3 regions of the Pseudogracilibacillus sp. SO30301A genome follow, and region 1 is predicted to be linked to each of the others. Evidence: riboswitches for the same ligand, from Rfam matches in the RefSeq annotation. Region 1 holds a riboswitch; each other region holds the start of a gene.
The links. Region 1 has a riboswitch for thiamine pyrophosphate ahead of tenA (thiaminase II). Riboswitches for the same ligand answer to the same signal wherever they lie in the genome.
Positions count from the first base shown of each region.

Region 2: linked by a shared signal. The riboswitch ahead of SPD89_RS16630 (acetylornithine deacetylase) and the one ahead of tenA (thiaminase II) in region 1 are both predicted to bind thiamine pyrophosphate.
Region 3: linked by a shared signal. The riboswitch ahead of thiT (energy-coupled thiamine transporter ThiT) and the one ahead of tenA (thiaminase II) in region 1 are both predicted to bind thiamine pyrophosphate.

Region 1 is NZ_JAXHDD010000047.1:2,955-11,872, reverse strand. It holds gene SPD89_RS17335 (TIGR02678 family protein) at 1-1,119, opposite strand, end outside; gene SPD89_RS17330 (TIGR02677 family protein) at 1,120-2,613, opposite strand; gene tenA (thiaminase II) at 2,850-3,536, opposite strand; TPP riboswitch at 3,629-3,729, opposite strand; gene SPD89_RS17320 (YbaK/EbsC family protein) at 3,836-4,315, opposite strand; partial or broken gene SPD89_RS17315 (Uma2 family endonuclease) at 4,394-4,765, opposite strand; gene SPD89_RS17310 (transposase) at 5,035-5,928, opposite strand; gene SPD89_RS17305 (ABC transporter ATP-binding protein) at 6,300-7,082, opposite strand; gene SPD89_RS17300 (hypothetical protein) at 7,318-7,491, shown strand; gene SPD89_RS17295 (protoglobin domain-containing protein) at 7,516-7,872, shown strand; gene SPD89_RS17290 (hypothetical protein) at 7,856-8,050, shown strand; gene SPD89_RS17285 (methyl-accepting chemotaxis protein) at 8,223-8,795, shown strand; gene SPD89_RS17280 (retropepsin-like aspartic protease) at 8,853-8,918, opposite strand, start outside.
Region 2 is NZ_JAXHDD010000042.1:13,535-22,452, forward strand. It holds gene SPD89_RS16620 (ATP-binding protein) at 1-1,135, shown strand, start outside; gene SPD89_RS16625 (AI-2E family transporter) at 1,572-2,741, shown strand; TPP riboswitch at 2,814-2,915, shown strand; gene SPD89_RS16630 (acetylornithine deacetylase) at 3,020-4,303, shown strand; gene SPD89_RS16635 (ABC transporter ATP-binding protein) at 4,342-5,112, shown strand; gene SPD89_RS16640 (ABC transporter permease) at 5,116-5,856, shown strand; gene SPD89_RS16645 (ABC transporter substrate-binding protein) at 5,858-6,874, shown strand; gene SPD89_RS16650 (carbohydrate ABC transporter permease) at 7,788-8,630, opposite strand; gene SPD89_RS16655 (carbohydrate ABC transporter permease) at 8,662-8,918, opposite strand, start outside.
Region 3 is NZ_JAXHDD010000100.1:537-6,259, reverse strand. It holds gene SPD89_RS22285 (LLM class flavin-dependent oxidoreductase) at 404-1,408, shown strand; gene SPD89_RS22280 (spore coat protein) at 1,614-2,042, opposite strand; gene SPD89_RS22275 (spore coat protein) at 2,182-2,481, opposite strand; gene SPD89_RS22270 (hypothetical protein) at 2,689-2,904, opposite strand; gene SPD89_RS22265 (hypothetical protein) at 3,047-3,268, opposite strand; gene thiT (energy-coupled thiamine transporter ThiT) at 3,434-4,006, opposite strand; TPP riboswitch at 4,093-4,193, opposite strand; gene SPD89_RS22255 (transcription repressor NadR) at 4,378-4,923, shown strand; gene nagZ (beta-N-acetylhexosaminidase) at 4,949-5,723, shown strand, end outside.

The DNA of each region.
Region 1 (8,918 bases):
CCCAGATACCCTTCCTAATAATGGGCGAAGACTGTACGCACCTGTCGCTTCTTCTATTGTAAGCATTTCCCAGTCGAGTAAAACATGAACCAATTCATTCATTGTCGCTGTGATGGAGCCTTCTCGATATTGTTTACTCCAACCTTTTCCATAAATAGCGTGGACATCTTTTATTGTCTGTTCGAACATAATTTTTGTAATTCTAATATTCCCGAATTCGTCCGTTTGAAATTTTTCTTCCTGTTCACGAATATAACTTGCAAAATGAAGAGCGACATCCATCATCGCCTTTTGATCTGGGAAAAGGGTTAAGTCCTGTTTTCGTTCCTCTGAGACAAGCAGTGCGGCGTTTTTAAAAACTTCCAACCGAAAGAGGGTGTGTGCTTCTAAGTCGTCTCGCAGTCGATTACGATATTGACGTATATACGCAAAATCAGGATCATCTTCTCCTTCCCGGTAGACGACGGGAGAAATCATTAATTTTCGATAGACGCGTTTTCTTCTGGCATCTTGTTCATGACGTTCCCATTCACTGTCTAAAATTTCTGTAACAGAATCATATTCAAATAAATCTTTCGGATACGAGCGCATAAAGTAACGTGCATAAATGGTTGTCTCATAGAGTACTTCTTGTTCCTCGTCCATGGCGAACTGATCTATTTCCCCTTCCACTGTTGTAAGGATCACTAATTTTTCTAGCTGTTTAATAACTCGAACGAGAGACCGGCGGTGGTTGTAATTCGTCCAATCGAGCGCCATTTCTCCAGGATACATATCTTTAATATCTTCACAAATATCAGATAATAAAAATTGTTCATCGACAGAACGGTTTTCTGTAAATGCTAAGGCACAACAAAAAATCGCATAATCACGTGGTTCTTGAAACTCCTGAATCCCCATCCAACTTTTCGTTTCGACAGGAATTTTTTCGAGTTTGATAAAATGTTGATGAACGATTAAATCAAAGCCAAATTTTTCATCGACATAGCGTTTGAGCATTTTTTCTCGTTCACGAATTAGTTGATACGTTTCAGGATCTTGCAATCTTAAAATCCAAAACTTTTCCATTAGAACACGTAATGCTGTTTGGGCTTTTTCATCGAATGCTGCTATTTCCATTTACGCGTTCACCTCTTCTAGGAACTGAAAAATTACTTTCGGCATTTCGATAGCGCCATCTTCTGCTTGCAAGATGATTCGTTCCTCATTGGACATGATCACTTTAACGATGTGCCCATGTTCCGTTTGCAATGTTCGGTCTTTTCGCATCATTGCTTTTCCGATCCAACTTAATAACATTTTTCTTACGTAAGGTTCAATAACTGGTAGTTGGTCGAGATGAATTTCATTTCCATCCATATATTTTTCAAGTGTTTGTTGTTCGATTTGTTTGTGACGAAGATGCTCTCGTTTTGTTTCTTCTTTTTGTTTCTGTTGGCTAATGATCGCACCTGGGCGTGTTTTTTCCCGGTAATTTCGGATCCGTGGATTTGTTTCGTGTTCCATCGGATGCTCGTCCCACACATCTGTATAAATATCATCTGTCGGGACGTGATCGCTAAATAAATGCCTTGTATGAAACACACCAAAAACAACAGCTGAAAGTTCATGGGCGTCTTTTACGTCAGGTAAAGTATCAAACCATTTCGCTAGGTGGAGATAATCTTTTTTTCGGCTCCGGAAGTAATTATGTCTTTCTCCTAATCGTTGTACAACCCGGGTGATCCGTCTAATTTGTTCATTTGTGCGGATTTGTAGCATGTCGAGTTCACTTTCTCTTCGTTCATTTCCTAGAAACCAAATGGATAGACTTTGCCATTTCTCTTGTTCCGCTTCGATAAGTTCTTTTTTATCTAATTGAATATCTTCAAAACGGGGAACTCGTTGTTGGTGGATGATCACTTGTTCAATCAGTGATTCTAATGTTGTTAGTTCAATGGATCTTAATAGTTGCTGAATTTTAAGTGCTGTTTGTTGTAATTCAATAATGAAGTCTCGCAAATAAGTCGTGAATTGATCTTTAAATACGAGAAATGCCTCTGTTTGCATCCGCTCTTCCGCTTCTTCTGAATTAATATGAGCAATATAATCGGAAGTGTTTTTCGTAATCGAGCGAAAATACGTAAATACATCGTTCCAAATTTGAGCACATTCATCAGCACTTGGAAGGGGTGAATTTTTCCTAACAAGTTTTTCCACCTCAAAGAGTGCTTGATATAATCGCTCAAACTCCTTTTTCTCAAGCGATCCACCAAACGTTTCTCCACCCTTTTCCATTTCTTGTAGCATGCGTTCAAATTCGACAGTATATGGTGTACATTGGTATCGAAATCTCTTTTTCTTAAATTCTTCTATCGTACGAGCTTTCCCCGTTTCTTGTCGGGCAATTAAGTTATTCCACCGTACGAGTTGATCCAAATCTTGATGCAATTGTTCTTCGGTATAATCAGCAAATTCTTGTAAGCTCATTAAGTATTCATATACTTCTTCAGGAAAAAGAAATTCTCGCATTCTTTCATGTTGAATATAAAAATAGCGTAATATTGCTCGATAGCTCCACGCTTTATCTACAGTTAAATAGGAAGCTTCAATTACTTTTTTAAAAGGTTGCAAATGTGATCACCTACAATATTCGACTTAATTCTATTGTAAATTGTGGATGGATAAAAGTCTATTGAAGAACTGCGATCAAATCTGTAAGCTTGTATAGAGAAAATTATATGATAGAAATATCAAGCGAAGTCAGAGGTTCAATGTTGTAGAATGACTCGACATCTTGCCAATCATTTCGATATGTTTATTGTCTGCCTAAAATCAAAAAAGACGGGTTCCCCCGTCTTTTCAACTACTTATGATTTTGCTAATTCTTTCACTGGCCACATGGAGAGATTTTCCGCCATGTCCCAGAACATATATTCAAAATAGCTCGTTTTCACGAAGATTTCTTCTAGTTTTTTCAGTTCATGCTTTGGTTTGTCTGTTGCGATTGTATTGATTAAATTGATACAGTCGTTTGCAATTTTTGTAAATCCGTCGGAGGAGTACATGTTAACCCAGTTCCCGTAAAATTCGTGGGTGAGAGCTCCTGGCCATGTTGCTAGTTTTCTCCCGATCCAGTTGTAGCTCCATGCACATGCAAGTACTGCCGCAATTGCATTCTCCACGCCACCAAGTTGCGCCTGGCTGATCATATAGCTCGTGTACGCTGTCATCGTCGCGGACGGTTCTGTCGCTTCAAGTTCTTCATTTGTAATGCCAAATTTTTCTGCATATTCACGGTGTAGATCCATTTCAAAATTCATTGTCCCGTGGAGGAGGTTTGCAAAAATCGTCATCGTTTTTAGGTCATTAGCCTTTGTGCTTCCGATCGCAAATACGCGGGAATATTCAATAAGGTACACATAATCTTGCTTCATATAATGAATGAACTTTTCCTTATCGAGTGTTCCTTCCCCAATCCCTTTCACAAACGGATGCTCCAAATAACTGTTCCAGACTGGTTCAACTGCTTTAAACAGGCGGTCACTAAATAACATTGTATTTCTTCTCCCTTATGTATTTTTCTGAATGAAGAATCAAAAAACCATTCCATATGCATGGGGAATGGTAGAATACTAAGGTATATTGAATAATACCACCACCACTTCCCTACGCTAGTATAATCTAGATCAGGTTCAAAGGGTCAAGACATGTCTTTCTCAGCAAGATTTTGCTCCCCTAGTGATTCATCTATTCAGTTAATACCTAAGTTAACCTAAATTATTCATTTTGTCAAAAGAATATCAAAAAATTGAGTTAACTATAAACTGTCCGTTTTGTCAAAAAATTATCAAAGTTATTTCACAGAGACTACTCGTCCTCCTGTCATCGTCACTAATTCATCAGGTGTCAATTGGAAAACTGCCATCGGATGGCCTGCCGCTGCCCAGATTGTTTCATACTGAAACAGATCCTCATCAATTAGTGTAATCACTTTTTCTTTATGACCAAGCGGTGGTACACCACCAATGACAAAGCCTGTCTTTTCACGGACAAAATTAGCGTCCGCATTTTTAATCTTGTCATCTACATAGCCGCTAATTCGCCGCTCATTAATTCGATTTTTCCCACTCGCAACAACGAGTAAAGCTTGATTAGTATTTTTCAAACGAAAAATAATTGATTTCGCGATATGTTCAACATCGCAACCGATCGCTTCAGCGGCTTCTTTTGCTGTCCTTGTACTACTTGGCAATTCAACTACTTGATTTGAATATCCTAAACCCAATAATTTATTTTGAAATTGTTGAGCACTTTCTTTTAGTTTAGTAGACACTTTATCACTCCTTACAACCTTTTGCCCAGATTATACCATATCCGATAACCTCGGATTAATTGTAAGTAATTTGGCTGTAATGAGATCATGCGACTGGTTGGAAGGACTTAAGATTTCAACAATTAGGTTGGGAACTCCAACATATCTAGCATCTGTAAAACCACTTTTATCACAAATAATACTGATATCAGGAATAACAATTTTAGTATCCTTTATTGCATCACTTTTTAATTCAATGTCATATGGCGCATGAAATAACTCACAAGGCTTTCCTTCAAGAAAATTATCAAGTTTGATCTCCAGATTCCTGGATATACGTTGATGTTTTGTAGATGGAGATGGCGACATGTAAACAAATCCATCAATATATTCGAGTAATGCATCAGAGGTTTCCCGTATTCGAAAATACTCCTCAACTGAAATAGAATCATTACGGTATAGGTTCGTCACATTACCACCCTCTCTTTCTCTTAATTGTTATTTTTATTTTAAACCATGTTTTGTTATTACCTACCCAACTTTGTCTAGCCTACAACTATTTTTAGCTGTGTCCTCTGTCTAAAATCGTTTTGTTAATATAGTTTGAAAAATCATGAATGTTCAAGTGAAAACTTAGAGAAATTGTGGTATACATGTATTACAGAAGGGAGTATTTTATTACTAAATTTCACTACCGCTTGAGGTTGTTGTTTACCTATTACACTAAAAATTCCAAATTATTACTCATCTAGTTTTTTCCTTATCTCTTTCACCTTCTCATTACTTAAACCAGTTATGTCCACTATTTCTTCATTTGAGAAGCCCTTCTTAATCATGTTGACCGCCACTTGTTCCATTCCTCTTTCCATTCCTCTTTCCATACCCTTTTCAAAATAGGAGTTTGGCAATTCAAGGATGCGGGTTGCCTCTTCTTCCGGCAGATTTGAAATCTCCTCTCGCATTTGTTTTTCCTCCTCTTCGTTTAGCTTTAAATACGTTTCGAAAAAACCGTAGAGTAATGCTGTTCTTGCGGGATCTAGTTCCATTCGACTTACCATGCGTAAAAATTCTAATTTTACTTGTACACGTTCTTTTTCTGTATAACCCATTTTACTTAGTAGTGCGGCTGCAGCAGGATTATCTTTACGAATAAAAGCTCGCCAATTCTTTTTAATTAAATGAAGTTGCAAATAATGAAATTCCAAAACCGAAAAGGTTGGAAATTCAATTATAAAAGTATCGGAAACATCTTTTTCTTTATTATAACTAAAAACAGCGATAGGTAGAATAGGTTTGCGGTATTTTTCATAGAGACGGCTGCAGTAAATAAACATTCGCTCGTGAAATTCTTTTTGGTAGGATGACTGTGGTTCGACATGGATGAGGACTAATCTTTCTTCGTCATTCAATTGTACCTCGGCAAGAATATCAATTTTTCTTTTTTCCCCTATTAAAATATCGGTAAAGACCTCTTGTTCCAAAAAGGTTACGGAAGAAAAATCAATATAGGCATGCACTTTAGGAAAAAACGCTTCAATAAACTCTTGGAAAAATGTCTGAATTAACTCCTTAAATAAACGGTCATGGTCAATATAAATTGATTTTCGTTCTAAAACAATAGTTGATGACAGCAACACATCAATCCCTTTCTAAGCATAATATATTCAGTTATATTTTACCATACTTTTTACGTAAAAGTACGTGTTCAAAAAGGAGGATAAAAAGGAGCAAGAAGTTCGAGGCGGCGCAGTTTCGAGCAGCGGCATTCGTGCGAAATTCGCAGTGTCATTTTTACCGGACTTTTTGAACAGCCTCTAAAACGTAGATTGTTATTTGCACATTGTCCATTTACCTCTACTATTACTATATACTACTTCCGTTACTTTTTTAGATTCGGTACGGAGGCATCGGACGGATCCAAACGGGGTTTTGCTGTAAAAACGGACGAGGAGCGTCCACCGAACGGATCCATCGAGACCAGGCACGCGGTATAGCATCGGGCTTCTTACACCAACGTCAACCAAGCACGCTCCCTACGCCAGTCAACTTCGATATTTCTTCCGTACAGCGCCGACATGTTTTCACCTGTTAACACTTCCTCTCTTGTTCCTTTGGCGAAAACGGTGCCATCTTTTAATAATAGTGTATGTGAAAAAACCGGCAGCACTTCTTCGATATGGTGGGTTACGAAAATAATCGTTGGAGCGTCTTTTGCCAAAGCAAGTTCTTCCACCGTGGTTAGTAGCTCTTCTCGTGAGATAAAATCCAGTCCACTTGTCGGTTCGTCCAAGATGAGAAGCTTCGGCCTAGAGATCAAGCCCCTAGCAATGAGGACTTTCTGTTTCTCACCGTGGGAGCATTTTTCGTAAGGTTGTCCATATGTATATTCAATATTGAGCTGCTTCATTACTGCCCTCGCCTGCTCAAAATCCTCTTCAGTTGGATCCACAAAAGTAAGGCCAACTGCTGCGAATTTTCCGCTGACAACGAGTTCTTCTGTATTATGACGCTCGTTCAGCCTGGCACCAAGGGATGAGCTGACCCAGCCGATCGAATGGCGTAGTTTTGTAATATCTGTTTTTCCAAATGGATGCCCAAGCACTGACACCTCGCCGGTTGATGGCCAGATGTAGCTGTTTACCATATTTAAGAGCGTTGTTTTCCCAGCGCCGTTTAAGCCGAGTACCGCCCAATGTTCTAAAGTTTTCACTTCCCAATTGATGTCGCGCAAAATTTCTTTTCCTTGTCTTTTCCAAGAGACGTTTTTCATTTCTATGATTTTTTCCAATCGAATCACCTCTATAACTAGTTTAAAGTTTTTCGATATTTCTGTCCATTTGTGTTATTCATGAAGTGACTAATTCCGTATTGAAATAACTTTTATCATATAGTTCTGAATTAGCTTGAACACTACCTCTCCTTTCATTAGATATTTATAACCATTACTTAAGACTCAAAATGAACTTATTTTCCTCATTTATGATATTCTAAAACTAGACGAATAGACTACGGAGGTAACAGTCATGTTTACAATGAAACGAAAAAACAGAGTTGACATTCCATCATTTTCAACAACAGATCTACCATTAGACGACATGCCTAAAGAAGTTCATGACATTATGAAACTCGTTCAACTAACGAAACAAGATATTGAATATTTGTCCCTCATTGACGACATGATGGAAAAACACGCTTAATCTATTGCCGAGCGGCATTATGAAATGGTGATGGATATCCCTGAGATTAAAGGAATTTTTGAAGAATTTACTACATATGACCGATACGTGCCGGCAATTATGAATTATTATAAGCAATTGACAAAGCCGAAACTGGATCAAGCCTACGTTGATTACCGAAAAAAAATCGGTACCATTCATAGCCGTATCCAATTAACCGAAGAATGGTACTTCGGATCGTATATGCGAGTGTATGAATATTTAGTACCTTATATTACTAACCGTTTTGCGTCCAAAACGAAGCAGCTTGCAGGGGTTTTGGTTGCTTTAAATCGTATCATTGCGTTTGACACGATTCTTGTGTTAACAGCATATGAAGATGCAAATGATTATAAAAAATAAATTAATTGATAGTGTTAGTGATGCAATGGATGAGGTTATTAAAATCGATGAAATCGGCAGCTTATTATCTGTCGTAAACCATATAAACACAGAAGCGAATGAAGTAAATGAATCGACTAAACAAATAAATATGGCGGTAGAACAAGTTGCCGTTACCGCAAAACAAGCATCTTCTTAAACAAAAGAAATGGTCGAACAAGCAATCGAAAGCAAAGACATTGTGGAATCGTCACTCACTGGATTTTTATCAATGATTGATGAATTCCAAAATTCAAAAGACAATTTCCAAGCATTAACAGATAAAGTGAATTCCATTTCTGAAGTGATCGATTTCAATAAGAGCATTGCCGATGAAACAAATTTACTGGTTGAACGCATCCATAGAAGCTGCGCGTGCTGGTGAAAATGGTCTTGGATTTGCTGTTGTTGCGGATGAAGTGCGAAAACTTGCGGAGCAAACGAAGAGTTCCGTTGAAAACATTACAAAAGAAATGATTGAAATTCAACAAGAATCAACTAACGTAAGTTCCTCGATTGAAAACTTTTCTGAAAATTTAAGTGAACATGTAGAAAAAACAAACGTAGCCACGAAAGCCATTGATCACATTATGGAACATATTGATGAAGTGAATCAGGAAATTCGTTCAATCGCTACTTTTACAGAAGGTGGAGCAGAAGGTATAGAAGAAATAAGTGCAAAAATGGATGCACTACAAGAGCATTTTGAAAATACGAAAAAAATAACGTTTGCCACAGGGAGATCTCTTTATACAGCAGGAAAAGGTGTAAACGAAATTCGAAAAACAGCTTTAAAAGCAATCAAGTCACCAACAGCTGAACAAGAAAAATGGATAAAGGAAACGAATGAAAGAGTTGCTAAATGGTTGGAGTATAATGATACGAGTGGATTTGGAGAGGAATAATATCACCCTGCTAATTCATTGAAAAGCGAGTAAAAGTCTGGTAACTCTACTTGCTTTTCAATCACACTCTAAAGTTAGCTTGTCTATATTAATTATAGCTTTAATTTCCTGCAATAAGTCTAG
Region 2 (8,918 bases), on a different contig from region 1:
AATTTATTCATCAGAAGACGGTTTTGAAGAGTTAAACAGCGCAATAATTCAAATGCTAAAAAATAATTCACCTGATATTGAAGTAGTATCTCCTATTTTCGATCATATTAGTGCTAGAAAAATTCATTATATAGACAACGAAGATTATTTTATCTCATATTCTGACGAAAATAATTTAATATACTTCGAAAAGTATCAAGTTGCTTATGCAACTATCACTATCTACCAAAGTCATGCTGATTTTCCATTAGAATTTTTCTTTGCAGTGGATGATGAAAGTATCTTAACATTTATTAAGGAAATGATTGATAAAGAAAGAAAATTTATGCTCCATGGGATTACTGTATTAACAGACACGGAGGATGGATTGGAACGATCAAAAGAAGATATTACGAAACAAATTCACCGAGATGAGGTTTTACTAGCAGACAATGTTAAAAAAGATATTTTTCGTTCCATCGATGAGTTTTTCTCAAAAAGTGGGACTTTCTTTAAAATGTATGACATCCCGTACAAGCGCGGTATTTTGTTATACGGAAATCCAGGTAATGGGAAAACAACACTAGTGAAATCAATTGCTGGAAGTGTTGAAGCCCCTGTTGTTTATTGGCAAATAACCGAATATACTTCAAGTTATTCAATCGATGAGGTGTTTCAAACAACCAAAAAACTAGCACCTGTTATCTTAATCATCGAAGATATTGACTCCATGCCATATGAATGTCGTTCATTTTTTCTAAATACATTAGACGGTGCTACAACAAAAGAAGGGATTTTTTTAATTGGAACAACCAATTATCCTGAAAAAATCGATCCTGCTTTGATTAATCGAGCTGGTCGCTTCGATCGTGCTTACGAGATAAAGCAACCGGGAATAGAACTACGTCGAGAATATTTAATGAATAAAAAAGTAGTCCAATTTGTTGATGAAAATAAAATTGATTATATTGCTGAGAAAACAAAAGGACTATCGATAGCACAATTAAATGAACTTTATATGTCCATGGCGTTAGAATGGCATTATGAGAAAAAAGTTGACGTGGATAAAATTATCGAAGAATTAAAAGAAAATCATAAAAAAACGATGAAACAAGATTTTGAAATGGAAGATTATGATGAAAAATTAGGGTTTTAATTTATCAAATAATGTTAGACTTATAATATACCTTTTAAATAATTGCCTTTTCTCTAAAACATTGTTGTTTAAAATTACAAAATCCATAAACTGCGACATAAGAGTCTACATGTTATCTATGTATCAACTCAAGTCTGGGGCGACTCATATATTGCGAATCGACTCGACTTCTTGGGAAATGACTCGACATGTTTGAGTTCGACTCGACATCTTGGGAATCGACTCGACTTCTTCGAAATCGACTCGACTTCTTGGTAAATGACTCGACATGTTCGAAATCGACTCGACATCTTGGAGAGCGAGTATTTCTTTCATAGTTATGTCACAGTATACTTCAACTAAGTAAAAACAATAAAATTACGAAAATAGTCTTAATAAAAAATAACACAGAGATGCTGATCAATCATCTCGATTATTTTTCCAAAGGAGACCGTAAATGAAATTTTCGAGTAGATTTATGAAGTTTATCGGTGGTCGTGACCTAATATTTATCCTTTTAGTCCTAATACTGTTAGGGATCGTCATATTTATTTATGATAAAGTTGCTTTTATTTTTAATCCAATAACAGTCATTTTTTCAACCTTATTTCCCCCCATTGTTTTAGCGTTTATTGCTTATTATTTATTAAATCCGATCGTTAATCTCTTAGAACGCTTTCGCATCAAAAGAATTTGGGGAATTATTATAATAATTCTAGGAATCGGTGGTCTAATAACCGGACTAACTATTATTATTGCACCAATTGTAGAGTCACAGATTAAAGATTTAATCAATAGATTTCCCTCTTACTTAAACCAAATGGGACTGAGTATCCAATCATGGATGCAAGCATCTGCATTTCAAACGTATTATGAGCAAGGATATGATTGGGTTGTGGAAAATCTAAGTAACTTACCACAACAAATTGGGAATTATCTCGACAATGCGTATCAAGGAATTAAAAATATTGCAACAACTGTTACAAATGTGGTTGTGACGATCATTACCTTTCCGATTATCTTATTCTTTTTATTAAAAGATGGTACAGCATTTAAAAAGTATACTATTAAGCTGCTTCCTCCAAGATATCGTTCAGATGTAAACCTAATTTTAAGAAACATGGATGAACAAGTTGGTTCTTATATTCAAGGGCAAATTATTGTTGCAACATGCATTGGGATTTTACTTTATATTGGGTATTTGATTATTGGTCTAGATTATGCAATTATTTTAGCTCTTATTGCTGCAGTAACAAGTGTTGTTCCATATTTAGGACCAATTATTGCTATATCTCCAGCAATTATTATCGCAATCGTTCACTCACCATTTATGCTATTAAAATTGGCAATTGTTTGGGCAGCTGTACAATTTTTAGAAGGAAATTTTATTTCTCCGAATATCATGGGGAAAACAATGAAAGTCCATCCACTTACCATCATTTTTGTTTTACTTGTAGCAGGAAATTTATTTGGACTAGTTGGGGTAATTTTAGGTATTCCTGGTTATGCTCTCATTAAAGTTATCGTTCAATACATCTATGAGAAATTTAAAAAACGTTATAACTATTATTACGGTGAAAAATACGGGGCATATGAAATAGACACAAAAGATGAAACGTTTAAATAATTGTATTTTTAAAAATTGCTTTTTAGTGAAATCTATGAGATAGTGGAATTAGAGTCAAAACTAAATATTTGTCATCACCACTAGGGGTGTTTTTCGAAACTGAGAAAGGCGGTTGCCTTAACCCTTGAACTTGAACTAGTTCATACTAGCGTAAGGAAGCGGTGAATTACGAAAAATTACACGATGAAAGTGTAGTTTGCTATTTTCGTACTGCATATAGTAAAATATGCCGCTTCCATAAGTTGGAAGTGGCTTTTTTATTTGAAAGGAGGTTATAAATGATGAGTAGGATTCAGCAATTAATCAGACAAATAGATGATCGTCAACATGAATTAATCGAATTACTAACTACTCTCATCTCATTTAAAACAGCAGCACCGCCTGCTAGAAATACGAAAGAAGCACAATTATATGTAGCACAGTTTTTGGAGGAAATCGGTTTTTCTATCGATATGTGGGACGTCTATCCAAATGACCCTAATGTCGTCGGTGTTCGGAAAGGGAAAAAATCTGCTACTCACCAAAGTCTTATTATAAATAGTCATATCGATGTAGCAGAAGTAAGAGAAGATGAACAATGGGAGTCAAATCCCTTCCAACCGATAATAAAAAACGACAGCATCATCGGTCGTGGAGCAGCAGATATGAAAGGTGGACTAGCGGGTGCGTTGTTTGCGTTAAAGTTATTAAGTGAAGAAAGTATCACCTTAGCCGGGGATATTATCTTTCAATCCGTAATCGGAGAAGAAGTTGGAGAAGCAGGTACATTACAATGCACGAAGCGCGGTTATGATGCCGATTTTGCTTTAGTTGTAGACACTAGTGATTTACATATCCAAGGTCAAGGAGGAGTTATCACTGGATGGATTACTATAAAAAGTGATAGAACCTACCATGATGCAACACGGAGGAATATGATCCATGCAGGCGGTGGACTATTTGGTGCAAGTGCAATTGAAAAAATGATGAAACTAATAGAAGGGTTACAAAATTTGGAGCGTCATTGGGCAATTACCAAACAATATGAGGGCTATCCACCGGGAACAAACACGATTAATCCGGCGGTAATTGAAGGGGGCCGACATGCGGCTTTTATTGCTGATGAATGCCGTTTGTGGATTACTGTTCATTACTACCCAGATGAAACGTATGAACAAGTTATTCGAGAAATAGAAGAACATCTCATGAATGTTGCTAAAGCAGATACATGGTTACGAGAGAATCCCCCTACTTTTACATGGGGTGGCTCCTCGATGATTGAAGATCGGGGCGAAATTTTTCCCTCCCTTGAAGTGGATCCGAACCATGAGGCAGTAAAATTATTGGCTCAATCACATGAAAAAATCCATCATAATCCAGTTGTAATCGATGTTTCTCCTTCTGTAACAGACGGATGTTGGTTCGCTGAAGCGGGAATTCCGGCAGCGATTTATGGTCCTGGTGATTTTCTGAATGCACATGCAATAAACGAACAAATTTCTATCGATCAATTAATTGCATTTACGAAAACAATGATCCATTTCATTTATCAGTGGTCTAATCAAGAAAAACGTTACATGTAACACTACCTTATTTTAGAAAAAAAGGATGAACCTTTATCATGAGTGTCCAAAATAAAAAAATAGCACTCCAGTTTGAAAACGTTGATTTTTACTACAAAAACGATGTAGAACAAATTCCAATTTTAAAAAATGTGAGCTTTTCCGTTTCAGATGGAGAGTTTGTAAGTATTGTTGGTGCAAGTGGTTCAGGAAAAACGACTATCTTTCGTCTCATCGTTGGACTTGAGGAGTCAAACAGCGGCTCCATTTATTTAAATGGAAAACAAGCCAAAAACCGTTTGGGGAAAGTTGGATATATGCCACAACAAGATTTATTGATGCCTTGGAGAACAATTCGACAAAATGCCGCTCTCCCATTAGAGCTACAAAAAGACCATCTCGACAGAAATACGGTTAACAACTTACTAGAAGAGTTTGGTTTAAAAGGATATGAGGACAAGTATCCTCATGAATTATCCGGAGGGATGCGTCAACGAGTTTCCTTCTTAAGAGCCACTTTATCCGGTTCAAACGTGCTATTGTTGGATGAACCTTTTTCTGCCCTAGATGCGATGACAAAGTTATTTATGCAGGAATGGCTGCTTGAACAGTGGGAAAAACAGCAATCTACTATTTTGTTTATAACACACGATATTTCGGAAGCTTTATTTTTGTCCGATCGAATTTATATTATTACAGATACCCCTTTTTCCACATTAGAAGAAGTCAACGTGCCTTTAGAACGTCCAAGACAGCAACACCATTTAGATAAAAAAGAAGTGGTGGAACTAAAAAATAACTTACTAGAGCGTTTTCGAATGAGGGTTTAATCAATGAGAAATTATCTTTATTCAACTATTTTAATCATTATTCTTTTATTTGTATGGGAAATGGTTGCTAGGTTTGTAAATACATCGTTTATTTTACCATCACCTATTGAAATTACTATTAAACTATGGGAGCTAAAAGAAGTGCTTTTGCTACATCATCTTCCCGTTACACTTGCTGTCATTGCTATAGGTCTTGGCATTTCATTAGTGTTTGGGATTACCTTAGCGACAAGTATGAACATATCAAAAACGTTAGAGCAAGCCTTTTATCCTATATTAATTACATCGCAAACGATCCCTATTATTGCACTGGCACCTATATTTGTACTTTGGTTTGGCTATTCCATCTGGAGTAAAATTGTTGTGACGATTATCATTACTTTTTTTCCAATCACAGTAAGTACATTCGATGGATTTCGTTCAACAAATAAAGAACTGAAAGAATTATTTCAAACACTTGGTGCATCTAAACGTCAACTTTTTTTCAAGTTGGAAGTTCCATCTGCCCTCCCCTCCTTCTTTTCAGGACTAAAAGTAGCCGTACCAATGAGTGTCATTGGGGCTGCGATTGGAGAATGGCTCGGAGCACAGGCGGGATTAGGTTATTTTAGCCGCCGAATGATGACACAATTTGATGGAGCAGGAGTTTTTGCTCCAATTGTTGTCCTTTCTTTTATTGGAATTCTTTTATTTATTGCAGTCGTGTTATTAGAAAAATATTTGTTGAAATGGAGAAGATCTTAACGTGAAAAATTTATCAGTAATGTTTAGCATATTAATGATGTTTACCATTCTAAGTGCTTGTGGAAATGAAAATGAAAAACAAGGTACAGAGGAAGGAGAAAGTACAGACGAAACTAAGAAAGTATCAATCATGCTTGATTGGTATCCAAATGCGGTACATAGCTATTTATATGTTGCAGAAGAAAAAGGTTACTTTGAAGAAGAAGGAATCGACGTCGAATTTCAGTTTCCGGCAAACCCGACAGATCCTCTAACATTAGCAGCATCTGGAAAAATTACAATGGGATTATATTACCAACCCGATGTGATTATGGCAAAAGCAAATGAAAATATCCCTGTTAAAGCTGTGACCGCTATCGTTCGTGAGCCGTTAAATCACGTTGTTTACCGTTCGGATGCCCCGATAAAATCTCCGAAAGAATTGGAAGGCAAACAAGTAGGGTACCCCGGAATTCCTATTAATGAAGCATTAGTTAAAACAATTGTTGAACATGACGGTGGAGACTATGACCAAGTAGAAATGTTTAATGTAGAATTTGAATTAGGCTCATCTCTTATTTCCGAGCAAGTAGACGCAGTTAGTGGTATGTTTGTCAACCATGAAGTTCCACTTTTACGCAGTGAAGGTTACGATGTTGATTTTATCAACCCGGTAGATTACGGGGTTCCTAGTTATTATGAAGTTGTCGCTGTCACAAGTGATGAAACATGGGAAAAAGAAAAGGAAAATATCGAAGCATTTTGGCGGGCTGCACGTAAGGGATACGATTTCATGGTTGAAAATGAAGAAGAAGCGTTACAAATTTTACTCGACAACCAGGACGAAGCGAACTTTCCTTTAGATAAAGATGTAGAAACTGAGAGTTTAAATATTTTATTACCAAAAATGGAATCGGAAGAGGAATTTGGTACACAAGAAAAAGCCTCCTGGGAAGAGACAGCAAATTGGTTACAAGAATATGGATTAATTGAAGAAGTTCCAAACATTGACGACATATTTGTTAATATTGAACCATAACTGTGAACTACTCACTACTTAACTAGTGCTTGAAGTAGGAACTGCTCACTTTCACGACAAAAGCACCCTTCAAATCCCATGAGCGTCACTTCGGGCAGTTTCTACCCTAGATGTCCGTTAATACGTAAGTTTCTTTCATACCTTAGAATATTTTAAACACGGAAGGGGTTTTGGCTTGGTTTTCGCATCATTATTTCTCCGTGCAACCCTATATATCCAGTTATCAAAGAACACCTCATACCATGAGTGTGACATATGTTCGGTCAAGTACATCTAAAGACGTCCTTGACCGAAAGCCAATTCATCTCCACCTTAACGTTGGGCTATTGCCCTTCTCACGTTTGAAGATGGAGACTTCTTGGCTACATTCGTTAAACATAAGAGACTGTTTAAAAAGTTTTTGAACCATAAAGAAATCCGAATTATCATTCAAATTTTTTCCATCAAAATTTGTATTTTCTCGGCGGAAATCTCCCTCGCTGATACATCGCAGTTTATGGAAATGAGCTATAAAGTTTTCAAATATAACCAAAGAGAAGAATCCGAACTAGTAGTTCAGTCCCACGTGTCTGAAGACCTCGCAGCAGGTTAAGAACGCAGCGTCCTGTTCGCCACACCTGGACTGTCGCTAAATGCTCGCCCCACCGTAAAGATTGCCCTTGCACGTCCTGTGCTTCGGGGCTAAAAGCAGTGCCCACAAGTCAAAGGAGACACTGTAAGAGCAAGCGATAGCGCAGCTTAAAACAGATGTCGCTCTTATACCTGTGGTGAAAGCGTAGTGTATTTCTGGAGCCGTAAGACAATCATTATCCGAAGTTTCGTAGCAGTTGATCAACTACATATTAGGATCCAAGTTCCTATCCTATCATTGTTCTTCTTTAATTGGAAAGTTTTAGTTATGTCCTTAGCCTTTTTATCCTTTTATCGCGCCTTCCACCATCCCTTTAGCAATTCGTCGTTGGAAAATGATATAAAGAACGATAACCGGAACAATCGCTATAACAAGACTAGCAAATAAAGTCCCCCATGCATTCGTATATTCCGCTTCACTACTAATATAATCAATGGCCAGTGCTAATGTATAATTTTCTTGACTTTGTAAAAAGATTAACGCCATAAAATATTCATTCCAAAATTGAATCGTATTCATAATTGTAACTGTAATTATTCCCGAAGTTGTTAAAGGGGTTATAATTTTCCACAAGACGCCATAAGGAGTCATCCCATCCATCGCTGCAGACTCCTCTAAAGATTTGGGGATAGTACTAATAAAACTTGTTAGTACAAAAATAGTAAACGGCAATTGACTAACTGCATAAACAAGCATTAAACCAAAAATATTATCCAATAAATTTAAATTATTTAATAAGAAAAATAAAGGAATCCAGCCAAGCACCATTGGGATCATCATTGCGGAAATATACAACGTAAATAAATAATTACTTCCACGAAAAGGCATTCTTTCAATTGCATAAGCTGTCGGTATCGCTAAAATAAGTGTCAATAATGCACCAAGAATAGTGACAATTAAACTATTAAAAACACTTGTATTAATATTATAGTTCGTCCATGCATGGATAAAATTTTCAAAACTAAATGATTCAGGAAACCCCCAAGGATTCCGGTAGATTTCTGCATTTGATTTAAAAGAACCGATAAACATCCATAAAATTGGGTACAGCACGGCAATTGACCATAAAACTAATGGAATTCGTATTCCAATTCGTCCAATTCTTTCACCAACTGTCGGCTTCATCGCTTTCACCTCTCTCTTTGAGCAAATCATTTTAGTATTCTACTTTTTCACGTCTCATAAAAATTTGTAAAATAAATACGGTGATTAACGATAAAACTAAAATCATTACCCCGATCGTAGCGCCATATCCGAAATGAAACTGCACAAATGCTTGTTGATAAAGATAGGAACCCATCACATGTGTCGCATTATTGGGACCACCTTTTGTCATGACTTGCACAAGGATAAAAGAGCCGTTTAACGTTGTAATCACAATATATAGAACCGCTATTTTAATTTGTGGCCAAA
Region 3 (5,723 bases), on a different contig from region 1:
TTTGGATAAAACTAAAAATTAGTAACCCATTTTTATAATTATTTGTCATTTAATTGCGGAGGAACCTGTGGATAACATTAGTTATCCACAGGTTCGAAATGTAGGATTATAGATTATTTAAAGGTACGCTAAGATAATTTGTTGATAGCATTTAATAAAAAGCATATCTAATAATGTAAAAACTTTAGATATTTCCCAGGAAATAATCATTTATTGTCAAAGTTTAGCTTCATTATCATTTGGGAGTATAAAATTGGATTAGTTGATATTTATCTGTAATAATTTATAATTCTCTTAACTTATATTCTTTACAAAAAGAACAGTAATCACGGAATCTGCTATTTAATTAATTGTTTGTTAAAATGTAAATCAGAAAAAGGTTTCAAAAAGGAGAATTATAATAATGGCAAACATTCATATACCCGTTTCAGTTTTAGATCTTGGACCTCTTCGAAAAGGCGAAAGTATAAAACAAGCGATTGATTCCATGGTTAATTTGGCGCAAGCGACTGAGGAAATGGGGTATACACGTTATTGGATTTCTGAACACCATAATACCGCTTCTTTAATAAGTTCAGCTACGTCTATATTGATTAAACATATATTAGAACATACTGAAAAAATTAGAGTTGGAGCTGGTGGGATAATGTTACCTAATCACGCTCCTTTAGTTGTAGCAGAACAATTTGGAACGATGGCAAACATTTATCCTAATCGTTTAGATTTGGGCTTAGGGCGAGCTCCAGGTACAGATATGTTAACTGCAAGTGCACTTAGAAGATCTCATAATGAGGATTCTGTATATTCTTTTCCAAAAGATATCCAGGAGCTCTTGCAATACTTCGGGTCAGCGAAAGATCAAGGACATGTAAAAGCAAATGTAGCTATTAATACAAATGTACCACTTTATATATTAGGTTCTTCTCCAAACTCAGCATATTTAGCAGCTGAACTAGGATTACCATATTTATTTGCTTCCCACTTCGCGCCAAGATATATGGAAGAAGCAATTTCCATATATCGTAAAGAATTCAAACCATCTCATTATTTAGATTCTCCGCATATGACGGCATGTCTTAATGTAATTGCTGCAGAAAGTGATAAAGAAGCAAAAAGGGAGTTAACAACATTACAGCAATTTTTCCTAAATGTTGTCCGAGGAGACCAGGAACCATTAGTACCGCCTGTTGATAATATGGATGAACTTTGGAGTCCACAAGAAAAGGCAGCAGTTTCATCGATGATTAGTGTGACTTTCTCTGGAGACAAGGATTCTACTCGTAAACAATTGACGAATTTTCAGGAAAAATACAATGTTGATGAAATCATGGCTGTCACGTATATCTACGATCAAGAAAAACAAAAACGTTCTTACGAAATATTTAAAGACGTTGCTGAGGGGAAATAATCCTTTTAACTGAATACTTCTCTACCAGCTGTTTTGCATATGGAGTTGCGTCCACAAGAAAATTCGCTGTATTTGCGGTTCGCTTTTGCTCTTTAAAACATGAATAACCTTGGCAATTCCAACTAAATGAAATTGCCAAGATTAAATAATGCAGTATTTGGAACATAGACAAACTAATTAGCATTAAATATAGTGTAGTATCCTTTTATAAGATACCCAGCTGTGCAAAAAGAGCAACAAGAATTTGGAGCATAACTTGTAAGGAAATTGCTACGTCTGTGTCAGTAGTAGTAACATCAATTTCGCGACAGTTCTCAATGACAAGTTTTTGCCTGTTTGCTTGCCTGATTTGAGACATTTCTAGAAGTTCTTGTGTGACTTTTTCTGCACGGCTGCTATCTGCTATTGTAATATTGATAACGACAGCGATGGCAACCTGTAATGCTGCCTGTAAAGAAGCGGCAACTTTCGTATCTGTGGTTTCTACAGTGATCTCGCAAGAATCTCTAATAATGATAGTTTCATTGGAAGATTGGTCGATTTCTGAATACTGGTCTGCGTCATTGATATCATTATTCGAATCGTTTTTACATGCTCTTCCTACTGGGTGCTCTGAATCCCTATCTAGTGCCACCCACCGATTACTGTACTTATAATCATAGTCGTAATCGTAATCATACATATTTTATCCCTCCTATATATTCATTAAATGCACCGAAGCAGTTATTTGAGTGCGCTAATTTACCAATCAATTCAACCATTTAATCAACTGCTCACTCTTCCGCTTGTTTATTTCTATTCAAGAAAAGTTCCCTAAGAGGACTTTCAACTTTCTTTTTCACTTCATCTTCAGTGACTGTCTTTGTAGCATTCTTTTCGTATAAGAATTCTTCTACTTGTTCTTTAAGTTTTGCAACTGATTGCTTTAGTGATTCACGTTGCTCATCTGTAATGTTAGATTTTGCTTCTTCTAAATCAATGTTATTTTTAGAGAATATATTGCTAATAAAAATTTCTACCATTTGGTTGGATAGGTTATATAGCTCCTTTTTATTATCATTATCTTTCACCAACCATTCACCTCCTTTTTGCCACTACTATAATTTATTCGCAGTAAAAGGAAATGAAAGGGCGGACAACTTAAAATAAGGAAATAAGAGTGAGATCTGATTAATTTATCAGTAAAAATGAATCCGTCTTGCTCCACCAATCTTTGATAGCTTTTCTAGTGTTGGAAAAGAAACTTTATATAACCCGTTTTCTCTTTCCACCTTAAAGTTTTAATTATTGAAGCTACACCACATACAACAAAACGTTTTCGCTTTCTGTTTTTTCTTTTTCGATTTTACTGTCCGAATCGTTTGATTGACAATAGGTGAAGGAAATGGCTCATCCGAATAGCGTTTAAGTACTTTCGAAGTAGCTGTTTGGAGTTCATCAAAACCTAAAAGCCAATTCGAAAAAGCGGTATTTATCGCTGTCATCTTACGGTACATTGCCATTTTCTCTTTGTCAGTTTTTGAAGCTCTAGCTTAACTGTGTTCGTTTGCAAGTTGCTCAACTCCTGCTATAACATAAAGAGGAACGTTTGTACCGTTTTTAACATTAATTTCATGCATATCTCAAGAAAAAATAATTTCAAATACGAAGTGGTACAAACCTTCGTTTTTTATACCACTCCATATTGGCCCTCACTTTCATCCCACGTCTAAAGACAATGGGCTTTCCCGTTCGGAAAATCTGTAAGTACGGTACCATTTCTTGTAGTACTTCTTCGGGAAGTGCCTTTTTAATCATTGGAAAAATAATTCGTGCTTCTTTTCGCACATGTGCTTTAAGAATAAAGCTTAATTCTTGCATCGTATGAATCTCGATCTCTGTAGATGAACTTATCTTATTGATTTTATCCACAATTTTCCAATAGTATTTCAATTATTTTTGGTTGCTCAATCGAGGCGTTTAAAATTTTTCAATAAAAAATAGATAACCATTAATTAAATAGGTTATCTATTTTTTACATATAGTTTAATTTTTAAGTAGCATTCTCGGTTGTTTGTTAAATAAGTAATAGATAATAATAATGCAAATAATCATCGCTGGAATCATGTACGAACAGTTATAAATAAAGGAGTATAGCCAAGCCGGTTGTCCTTCAGGTACTGAGTCGGCAAAGAATATAAATCCTGCAAAGAAATGGGCAAGAAAACGTAATGAACCGCCGACAAGAATCCCTGCAATTATAAACTTAAATAACTCTTTTTTATTCTGTTGTTTTACAGCCTGTTGAACAGATTTTGCAAAAATCCCCGCAAAGCCTAGTACAGTAAATGCAAGTCCATATTCAATTAATCCTTGCCAAAAATTAAGAATATACGCATCTCCTACTGCAATCTGCAATATACCCCATAAGAACCCTGAAAGGATTCCGCCTTTTATACCCCAACGAAAAGCCAGTATGAACACAGGAATCATTGCTAATGAAATAGAACCACCAGCTGGCCAAAGTTTAAACTTTAAAAAAGGAATAATATCTAATAGCAATGCTAAAGCTGTTAGAATGGCAACTTCAATAAAAAATAAAGTACGGTTCGAGCTCATTAATTTAACACTCCCCCAAATTTTTAATGCAAAAAAGCAATTCTACGGGGAGCTTGATGGGTATCCGTTTAGATTGACTAATTTTTCCCATAAAAAAACTACATCCCTACGCTAGTATTAACTAACAGGTTCGAAGGGTAAGAACAAATTGTTCACTCTCAGCCGAATGGCTCCCCCTGTAGACATTATAATTTCTGCTTTTTCATTATCATATCTTATTTTAGCTCATTTCAAGTTTTGATTCAAACTTACTGGGAAAATATTCAATAGTGACACTGTATAACAATCAACAAGTTAATTAATCTGTGATAAGATGTGAACAAATAAAAAGATGGAATAATAATCATCAAAAGCAAAGGGATGGAATATAAATGGGAAAAAGGATAAATATGACCGGCGACGAACGTAGAAAATATATTATTGATTTGCTTAAGCAAAACGATAAACCACTAACTGGAAAGATGCTTGCGGAAAAAACAGGTGTAAGCAGGCAAGTAATCGTAACAGATATTGCTTTACTTAGAACAAGTGAAGAACCGATCATTGCGACTAGTCGAGGATATTTGTATTATCAACAGAAAACTCAGAATGACACATTTCGCAAAGTGATTGTTTGTAAACATACACCTGAGGAAACGAAGAAAGAGCTTGAACTTATGGTAGACTGCGGTGTTACCGTCGTAGATGTGATTGTAGAACATCCTTTTTATGGCGAATTGATCGGCTCTCTTATGGTGAAAAGTAGATATGAAGTAGAACAGTTTGTTCAGAGCTTTTCACAAAATAATGCTGCTCCACTATTAATTTTAACCGGGGGTATTCATTTACATACAATAGAATCAGATTCACAAGAAAAAATTGATGCTGCTTGTAACGCTTTAAAAAAAGCAGGCATTTTAGTAACTGACAATATTTAAGACACGTTATACCAGAGGTGGTTTGGTGAAAAGATTTGTAGTTTCTATTATCGCGATAATCGTTTGCTTGATTGTATTTTTAACTGTGGCTCAAGATCCAATGATTACATTAGAAGCGGATGTTGGAAAAAGTTCACATAACCTGGTCCCAACAAATCCGCAGCGAGAAAATATAACTACAACGATGAAACAATTAGAGGGAGAAACTGAAGCTAGTATGGATAAAAATGAAGTTGATGACATATCCAAAATAATTAAAAAAATGACTTTGGATGAAAAAATCGGTCAGCTTATTATTGGTGGAATTACCGGTACAATTTTGACTAATCAATCAAAGAAATTGATTCATACGTATAAATTAGGCGGTTTTATTTTATTTTCAGCTAACTTAGAAGAACCGAATCAGTCATTAAACTTATCAAATGATTTAAAAATTGAAAATAAACAGAACAACATACCGCTATTGCTTAGTGTGGATCAAGAAGGTGGCACCGTTACGAGATTACCAAATTTATACGATTTGCAAACAAACGAAGAAATTGGTCTGAAAAACGATAAGGAATTTGCTCGAAAAACAGGTGAAGTATTGGGAAGGCAAGTAAAAGCTTTTGGTTTTCAAGTAAATTTTGCCCCAGTAATAGATGTGAATAACAATCCAAATAATCCTGTAATTGGAGATCGCTCATTTGGAAGTAATCCTCAACTGGTGGGAGAACTCGGGGTTGAAGTGATGCAAGGAATGCAAGCAGAACAAGTAATTCCTGTTATCAAACATTTTCCAGGTCTTGGGGATACGCATA